3 regions of the Lysinibacillus sp. NPDC097214 genome follow, and region 1 is predicted to be linked to each of the others. Evidence: predicted binding sites of a transcription regulator. Region 1 holds the regulator's gene; each other region holds the start of a gene.
What was found. Region 1 encodes LexA, which represses DNA repair genes until DNA is damaged. Its sites were predicted from a motif close to CGAACATATGTTCG; they were not measured.

Region 1 (3,290 bases):
CATTCGGACCATCTATTGCTCTAGCGGCGATTATTATCTATTTTTATGGGGATGTGTTGATGAATTGGTATCTTGGGTTTTGGTAATTAATCAGTGGGGGAGTCCTTCGATGATTAATAGTCTTCAAGCTTTTATATGTAGTTAATGCTAGATAAGATCATGGAGGGGATAACATGAAACCAATTATCGGAATAACAGCTTTTGCGGAGGATGATTTGTCCTCAAGATTAAATGTTGCTTATAGCAAAAGTATAATTGAAGCTGGGGGTGTACCACTTATAATTCCGCTTGGAGTGGAAGAGGATGTAGCACAAATTTTATCGTTGACGGACGGATTATTACTATCGGGCGGGCATGATGTACATCCATTTCTTTTTGGTGCAGAACCTACACCAAAGTTAGGGAAGATTCATCCGGAAAGGGATTCAGTAGAACTTTCCTTGATTGAAGCGGCCTCTATTCGGAAAATGCCGATTTTCGGCATTTGTCGAGGGATTCAAATGCTAAATGTTGCGTTTGGAGGCACTCTCTATCAGGATATTGATAGTGAATATCATAGTAAGAAATTAATAAAGCATACGCAACAAGCGGCACGGAGCGTTGCTACACATCATGTTCATCTAATACCTGATACATTATTAACAACGATTATCGAGGAAGAAAAAATTGCGGTGAATTCATTTCATCATCAGGCAATAAACGTAGCAGCAGAAAAATTGAAAGTGGTAGCCAAATCAAGTGATGGTATCGTTGAAGCGGTAGTACACGAAGATTTACCATTTTGTCTAGCAGTACAATGGCATCCTGAAGAGCTAGCCATTGTAGGAGATGAAGCATCAAAAAAATTATTCACTGCATTTGTAAAGGCGAGTTTGAAATTCAAGGTAGAGGCATAAAACTTGATAAGCATTACATGTCTTATGACGGAAATTAAGTAAAGACATTGCTAGAGCGAAGAATCCATATAAAGTGGGTTCTTTTTTGTGTGAAAAATGGCACTCGAAAAATAAGAAAAAGAGGTATATGCCCATCAGTGAACATAAAATCCTCTTTTTATACTTTACTATTGAGATACTTTTAATGTACACGACGATAAAGACCTACAACATGCCCCAAAATAGAAACTTGGTCTACGATAATTGGCTCCATTGTTGCGTTTTCAGGCTGTAAACGGAAATGACTTTTTTCCTTAAAGAAACGCTTTACAGTTGCTTCATTCTCTTCAGTCATTGCTACGACAATATCACCATTATCAGCTGTTGATTTTTGTTTAACAATAACTAAATCTCCGTCTAAAATGCCAGCTTCAATCATGGATTCACCCATAATTTCAAGCATAAATAACTGATCTTCACTTGTCCCATAAATATCTGGTAGTGGGAAATATTCATCGATATTTTCAACAGCAGTTATCGGAGAACCTGCAGTAACTTTCCCAACAAGTGGGACATGTATAACATGTTGCTTTTGAATAGAATCCTCTGGCTCTAGAATTTCAATGGCACGTGGTTTAGTTGGATCACGTCGAATCAAGCCTTTTTGTTCTAAACGAGCTAAATGTCCATGAACTGTAGAGCTTGAAGCAAGTCCAACTGCTTCACCAATCTCACGTACAGATGGTGGATACCCCTTTGCGCGTACCTCTTCTTTAATGAACTCTAATATGGCCTCTTGTCTTTTCGATACTTTTTTCATGATTGCTCACCTCTTTTTTCTAATCATTCTACTTATTAATAGTATAGCAGAATGCGAACACTTAAGCAAACATAGGTTCGAAAAGTGTTTGACAAAAACGTTTGTTCGCATTATTATAAGAACATATATTCCGAACAAACATTCTCGAAAAGGGGTTATAAACATGAACTGGTTTAAAAAAAATCCACATATTACAATTTTATTAGGAGCTTGTCTACTATTTACAGCATATCTTTTTATAACAGACCCAGGCGAGGTTACATACGCAGAAATTGAAATCGAACATGGTGATAGCTTATGGTCGTTAGCCGAACAATACCGTGGTAAAATGAAGTCGGATGAATGGATTAAGCTTGTTAAGACAGAAAATGAATTATCGAACGTACGAATTATTGCAGGTAAATCTCTAGTGATTCCAGTAGTGGGTGAGGACCAACCCAATCCTTTAAATTCAATTGAAATTGCGAGAAATGTAAAATGATAACTAAACAACAATCGGCTGTTGTCTATTGCCGTGTGAGTACAGAAAAAGAGACACAAAGCTCCTCGTTAGAGCGTCAGGAGGAGGAGTTAGTACGCTATGCTAAAGAACAGGGCTACGAAGTGAAGCATGTTTTTAAGGATAAGCATAGTGGCTATGATGTGGAACGAGAAGGTTTACTAGAAATGCTCGATTTCATAAAAGAAAAAGAAGTAACAGCATTATTTGTGCAGGATGAAACACGCTTAGGACGTGGAAATGCTCGAATGGCCGTATTGCATTTATTGCAGAAAACTGAAACTAATGTTTTCTCTATGCGAGATGCGGGACCTGTACAATTAAATGAAATGGATACGATGCTCCTAGAAATTTTAGCAATTGTAGAGGAGTACCAGCGTAGAATCCATAATGCAAAAATACGTCGAGGTATGCGTCGTGCGGTTGAAAATGGCTATCGCCCTGAAAACAATTTATCTAACCGAGGAAATCCAAACGGTCAAGAACGTAAAGATGTCCCTATAGAAGAAATCGTCAAGTTACGTAATCGAGGCTTCACATTTGAGGAAATCGCTGTAACTCTTAGGGGGCTAGACTTTGACGTAAGCAAAGCTACTGTCCATAGGAGATATCGGGAACATCTAGAGGGAAACGAAATAAAATAACGTTTTAATCAGTGGGAGTTTTCCTACTGATTTTTTTCTTTTTAAAGGCTCTAGATGAAGGTGAAGGAGACAAGTAGTCACGATAGAATGGCGAAGTGACGGTTAGGACAGCGAAAGACGTGGATAGAATCGCCAAAGTGATGGATAGAACAGCGAAAAACGTGGATAGAATCGCTGAAGTGACGGATAGAACAGAGAAAAACGTGGATAGAATCGCCGAGGTGACGGATAGAACAGAGAAAAACGTGGATAGAATCGCTGAAGTGACGGATAGGACAGCGAAAAACGTGGATAGAATCGCTGAAGTGACGGATAGGACAGCGAAAAACGTGGATAGAATTGCCGAAGTGATGGATAGAACAGCGAAAAATGTGGATAGAATCGCTGAAGTGACGGTTAGGACAGCGAAAGACGTGGATAGAATCGCCAAAGTGATGGATAGAACAGCGAAA
Region 2 (3,290 bases), on a different contig from region 1:
TATTCAAGTGGATTGGGAAAGAAAGGGCTGGCCCGCCTATCGCGTTAGTCTGGCGCAATATCTACTTTTTGGTGTTCCCTTAGATGAATATTATTGTTGGGGGCAAGAAGTATATGCTCCTTGCGACGGGATCATTGTCCAAGCAGAGGATGGTTATAAAGAACGAACACGTACAAAATTGCTTTCAGATATGTCTAACGCTTATAAAAATGCTCATTATTTCGACCCGAAGAAAGATGACATACAATCAGTTGCTGGCAACTACATTATTATAGAATGTGCCAACAATGTATATGCTGGATTAGTCCATCTTCAAACTGGGTCAATTCAGGTTTCAGTTGGTCAGCGTGTAAAAAAAGGTGAAGTTATTGGCAGAGTTGGTCATTCAGGTAACTCCTTTGCTCCGCATTTGCATTTTCAACTTATGGATAGTAGTGACATAGCTACTGCAAATGGATTGCCTTTTGCTTTTGAACAATACGAAATGTTTAAAAATGGCAAATGGGAAAAAGTGAATAATGGGATTCCAACAAATAAGGATAGAATAAGATTTCAAATATCTGATGAATAGGAATAAATTAAAACAGCATAGAGGGGTACCGTCAGGAAAATGGGTTTAGCGTTGTAAATCCGCATTTTCCTAACGGTACCCCTAAGATAAAGTTCCCCCTCACGGCAAAGTCAAGAATTATTTCTAGTCCACTATTGAGCTATCCTGCACCGTTAGCACATCAAGCGATTGCTCTAATTAAACAATCACTCTCCGTTTGTCGAATAAAAAAGATTATACATTCTTGAAAATGCTATCAAAGTATTCACGCCAATAATCAACTAGCCAATTATTATATGTATGATACAAAGGCAACAATTTCTCAATATCCTTAGAATGTATTAAACAACCTCTATCATCATACATATGAAATAGTAAGTCCTTATCAATACTTATAAAATACACAGATTGTCCAATAGAAGGTTCTCTTCCTTGTTCATAATTCCCTATACCTCTAAGTATTTCCTAGTAGGGTACAGATTTTAATTGTGAGTATACAAATTTCACTTTGTATTCATTTTTAACTTCTATTGTTTGACCCGTGACCTCATCATAATCCTCATCTATATCGTATAATGTTTCCTCTTCTATATTTTGGTCACATAATAGATCATACAGATATTCCGGAGTGGTATTTCCAAACATAATATCCTCGGTAATTTCCCAATCATTTATATAAATATAAATAGAATCATCGGGCTTGAACACTTCTTCAAATAAAGTAGTAACTCTTGTAACAACTTGATTTAATCTATCTTCAGTACCATTTTCATATGGTTCACCGAGTTCAAACCTTAGATGTAATTCACTAGTTAGGTTAGGGAAGTTGCTATCTATATACTTCAATATTTTTTCCTTCATTGGAGTTACTCCCTTTTATAAATTCTGTAAAATTTCGATCACTAACGCACCTTATTTAAGCTTTCAAACCTGTCTATTTTAACCCAATCCAATAATGTTACAAACCTCTTATTCAACTGAACTGCACCATTAGTTGAATAGCAACTATCTTTAACAACTTATATCTGAAATAGACTTGAATGTCCATTTTAAATTTAAAATGGAAAAATTTTTTGACATAAATCGAACAAAAGTTTATAATGTAAACAAATATAACAAAAGGTGATGCTATGAATGAAAGAGAACAGGCGGTCCTTGCATTAATTCGCCAGAATCCGTTTATGTCTCAGCAAGAGATGGCAGATAAGATGAAGCTATCTCGACCAGTCCTTGCTAATTTAGTGTCGAGCTTAACGAAGCAGGGGAAAATTGTAGGTCGTGCATATATTTTGCCTGAGGAAAATGAAATTATTTGTATCGGTGGAGCCAATCTTGACCGAAAATTTCATGTAAAGGGGAATGTCCAATTCGGTACGTCCAATCCTGCTAGCTCTTCATTTAGTGTAGGTGGTGTAGGACGAAACATTGCTGAAAACTTAGGTAGATTAAATCATCAAGTAACATTGCTGACTACTGCCGGCAAAGATGCTGATTGGCAAGTGATCCAAGAAGCGTCAGAGCCATTTATGAATTTACGTTATGTGGAGCAGCTACCTGACGCTTCGACTGGTTCCTATACTGCGGTTATGGATGAGCAGGGCGAGCTAGCATTAGCGGTAGCAAATATGGAAGTATATGATCTTTTATTGCCAAGTTTGCTAAAAAAACATGAGTCAATGCTGATGAATGCGGGCTGCTTTATTATGGATTTAAACTGTCCAAAGGAAACAGTGGCTTACATTCAGCAGGTGTCGATTGCCCGTGAGATTCCATTTGTCATCGTGCCGGTATCTTCGCCAAAAATGAATCGATTACCAGATACGTTGCAAGGTGTAACATGGTTTATTTGTAACACAGATGAAGCGGAGACGATTGTGGATCATACAATCGAAAACTCAACGCATTATGAAAAGGCCTTACAGCAACTTCTTACATTAGGTGCTGAGCATGTCATTATTACAGCTGGTAGTAAGGGAGTGTATGCAGCTTCCACTACAACGAAGCCAAGTCATTTCGCAGCTAAAGCCATAGAAAAAATTGAAGATGTGACAGGTGCAGGAGACGCCTTTGTCAGTGCAGTAATCCATAGCTGGCTTACTGGCCAATCCTTTGCAACATGTGTTGATGCAGGTTTAACAAATGCCAAAAATACGCTTGCATCGCCATATACCGTAAGACCTGAGCTATCAGTTGATTTGTTAAACAGTGAAATGGAGGAATAACAACATGAAAGAATTCATCGTATTATCAGAAGAAGTAAAAGCAGGACAAGCGAAAGGTTTACCAATCGTAGCATTAGAATCAACAATTATTTCTCACGGAATGCCATATCCACAAAATGTACAAACAGCACGTGAAGTAGAACAAATTATTCGTGATAATGGTGCAGTACCAGCAACTATCGCATTAATCGATGGTAAAATCAAAATTGGTTTATCGGATGAAGAACTTGAAATGTTCGGTAATGCACAAGGTGTAGCAAAAGCATCTCGTCGTGACTTAGGCTATCTTTTAGCATCAAAAAAAATAGGCGCAACAACTGTAGCTGCAACAATGATCTGTGCGGAGCTAGCTGGTATTGAAATTTTTGTAACTGGTGGTATCGGTGGCGTACACCGTGGTGCTGAAACAACAATGGATATTTCAGCAGACTTAGAAGAATTAGCACAAACAAATGTTGCTGTAATTTGTGCGGGTGCTAAGTCCATTTTAGATATTGGTTTAACTTTAGAATATCTTG
Region 3 (3,290 bases), 120 kb from region 1:
GTCGGCGCATACATCAAATTCGCCTTGGCATAATAATTGCATCTCGGATTTTAAATCATGTTTAATTCTGCACAAGGTGCAGACACGATGTCTGACATTCGGTAAAATCACAGGAAGTGGCGTTTTTACCGAAGCAGATACATTAGCCGTTTTTGCAGGATGCGAAAATCTAAGGCTAACATCTTATTATTCATTTCTTTCAAAATCCTTGACATCTGCCAGAGGCTTCATCTTCATTTAATAGGTCTTCAAAAGCCTTATAAATGAAGTCAGAATGTACTGCCTATTTAAAGTCATAATTCAGAAATTATACATATTTAATTGTATAGCTAGCCTCAAGCTCTGTCAAGGATAGTCGGGCATCTGTTCGCCCTCTCAAGAAAAAAAGTCAGTCATATCCATTAAGAGAATTAATTACCTATTACTTTTTACACTAACGCTTATTTTAGCTTTTAACATTAATGGTGCAGAAGCAGTACTTAGGAATTATTTTCACAAAACTTCGCCCAATCGGAACGAAGGTCAATTTATATCAATTTGATGAGCTACATGAATGGATATCCTAATAAATATAATAAAACCACATTCCCCAGTATGTGTAAATAAAAAAATGCATTGCTCTCACTATAAAGAGTGGGAACAATGCATTTATATTATTTTTCATCTTCAAGAAGAAGCTTTAATTCATCATCCATTTCTTCCTCATCACCATGCGCAGCAATTGTGTAAGATGATGATGCAATACCGTAAGAAGCACGGATTTTATTTGCGATGTCGTCAAGCACCGCTGGATTTTCTTTTAAATATTGTTTAGCATTTTCACGACCTTGACCTAGGCGCTCATCACCGTAAGCATACCAAGAACCGCTTTTTTGAACGATGTCTAGTTCAACACCTAAATCGACTGTTTCGCCCTCTTTTGAAATTCCTTCACCGTACATAATATCAACTTCAGCTGTACGGAATGGTGGCGCTACTTTGTTTTTCACAATTTTAATTTTTGTACGGTTACCCATAATGTCATTACCTTGTTTAATAGCTTCTGCACGACGTACTTCTAAGCGAACGGAGCTATAGAATTTAAGTGCACGACCACCAGGTGTTGTTTCTGGGTTTCCGAACATGACACCGATTTTTTCACGAATTTGGTTAATGAAAATAGCAATCGTTTTCGATTTATTGATTGCACCTGAAAGCTTACGTAAAGCCTGAGACATTAAACGCGCTTGTAAACCAACATGCGAATCACCCATATCTCCTTCGATCTCTGCTTTCGGAACTAATGCTGCTACTGAGTCTATAACGATAATGTCGATAGCGCCACTACGTACTAGTGCTTCAGCGATTTCAAGCGCTTGTTCTCCTGTATCTGGTTGAGATAATAGAAGCTCATCAATATTGACACCTAATTTTTGTGCATATATTGGATCTAACGCATGCTCAGCATCGATAAACGCTGCTTGTCCACCATTTGCCTGCACCTCTGCAATGGCATGAAGAGCAACCGTTGTTTTACCTGATGATTCAGGGCCGTATACTTCAATAATACGTCCACGTGGATAACCACCTACACCTAATGCAGCATCAAGTGCTAGCGAACCACTTGAAGATGTAGCAATTTCTAAATCAGTTTTTTCGCCAAGTTTCATGATGGAACCTTTGCCGAAATTCTTTTCAATTTGTTTTAACGCCTGTTCTAAGGCTGCTTTACGATCACTCATTCATTTTCCTCCTTCGAAAACTGTTCACTGTTTTTCTCTATCTCTACTATACTTGTTTTTGAGAGAAGACGCAAGAAAAAAGCGAACGTTTATTCGTTTTTCTTCAAAATAAAAATTTGGGTAACTTTCCATTACCCAAATTTCTATTTTAACGATATTTAATCAAGCGTGTCGATTAACCATTTTTATCCACTTTATTAGAAGGCTCTGATTTCCGCTACGGGCTACTCGCTTTCCTGCGGGCGAGCGTCGAGCCGCTTCCTTCGCTGCGCTTCGTGCAGGGTCTCGCCTGTCTCGCTTTCCCGCGGGAGTCGAGTAGCCCTACGCTACAATCAGTTAAAATGGTTATACATTAGCAAAATATCAACAAAAAAATCCTTTTATCAGCCAATAATAGACCTATATTTACCTAATCAACACGTCTAATATTTAATAACGTTTTTTAAAGCCTCTTTCTTCCAAAAGCTGCATTAAATAATGACAAGTAAATTTCGCCGCACGAAGTCGATTTGTATTACGCATGCCCGATAGATGAAGTAAATATGTGATTGGTTGCTCATCACCAATTGCGATCCCAATCCAAACCGTTCCCACTGGTTGATGATCATGCGCTGTAGGACCTGCCGCACCTGTTAATCCAATACCAATATCTGTATCAAACTTTTTTCGTACAGCGCTAGCCATAGCCGCTGCACATTCACTGCTGACAATCCCATGTGTAGTTAATAATTCTTTAGAAATACCGAGCTGTTTTATTTTAGCCTCTTCTGTATACGTAACAACGCCACCAACAAGGGCATCCCCTACACCTGGTATTTCTGCAAGCTCAGACTGAAATAATCCAGCTGTTAAACTTTCTGCCGCAGAAATTGTTAACTGATTATCTAGTAACATTTCTACTGTTTTAGAGGCTAGAGAATCATCATCTATACCGTATTGATAGTCACCTACAAGCACTTGAAGCTCTGCTACCTTTGCAGCAATAAGCTGCTGTGCTTCTTGCTCCGTTTCTGCCTTGGCAGTCACACGCAGTGTAACTTCGCCGTCAGAAGCAAGTGGCGCAACAGTTGGGTTTGTTTGCGAATCTAAAATAGCTTGGACACGTACTTCAAGCTCAGCCTCTCCAATGCCATAAAAACGCATCACATGCGATAGTATAACCCCTCCAGCATTTAACATCGCACCAAGCTTTGGCTTTGCTTCAAACTGGAACATCGGTTCAAGCTCTTTAGGTGGCCCCGGAAGCAAAATATAAGTACGCTCATCTTTCGTTAGTATCATACCAGGTGCCATACCATGATGGTTTGCAAGCACCTCACTACCTGCTAATATTAAAGCCTGCTTACGATTATTGTCCGTCATTGGACGTCCTCGCTTTGCAAAAAATTGCTCAATATATGTCAGCGCTATATCGTCAAATTCAAGAGTAACGTCAAGATGACGAGCAATCGTTTCCTTTGTTAAATCATCTTTTGTAGGCCCAAGCCCCCCAGAAAAAATGATTAAATCAGCACGAGTCTCTGCAATGGAAATAGCTTCTTCTAAACGTTGTGCATTATCTCCAACAAC

Region 2: a site for LexA is predicted at 1,635-1,648, ahead of ACQKMI_RS02115 (carbohydrate kinase). Genes of this name have one in related genera too.
Region 3: a site for LexA is predicted at 1,804-1,817, ahead of recA (recombinase RecA). Genes of this name have one in related genera too.

The regions. Positions count from the first base shown of each region.
Region 1 covers NZ_JBNNSS010000003.1:482,318-485,607, forward strand. Annotated here, with positions in the region: gene ACQKMI_RS09495 (prepilin peptidase) at 1-86, shown strand, start outside; gene ACQKMI_RS09500 (gamma-glutamyl-gamma-aminobutyrate hydrolase family protein) at 174-896, shown strand; gene lexA (transcriptional repressor LexA) at 1,078-1,695, opposite strand; gene yneA (cell division suppressor protein YneA) at 1,859-2,176, shown strand; gene ACQKMI_RS09515 (YneB family resolvase-like protein) at 2,173-2,838, shown strand; gene ACQKMI_RS09520 (hypothetical protein) at 2,958-3,290, shown strand, end outside.
Region 2 covers NZ_JBNNSS010000001.1:431,036-434,325, reverse strand. Annotated here, with positions in the region: gene ACQKMI_RS02125 (M23 family metallopeptidase) at 1-571, shown strand, start outside; partial or broken gene ACQKMI_RS02120 (DUF3885 domain-containing protein) at 785-1,411, opposite strand; gene ACQKMI_RS02115 (carbohydrate kinase) at 1,681-2,772, shown strand; gene ACQKMI_RS02110 (pseudouridine-5'-phosphate glycosidase) at 2,777-3,290, shown strand, end outside.
Region 3 covers NZ_JBNNSS010000003.1:363,677-366,966, reverse strand. Annotated here, with positions in the region: gene recA (recombinase RecA) at 654-1,721, opposite strand; gene ACQKMI_RS08975 (competence/damage-inducible protein A) at 2,151-3,290, opposite strand, start outside.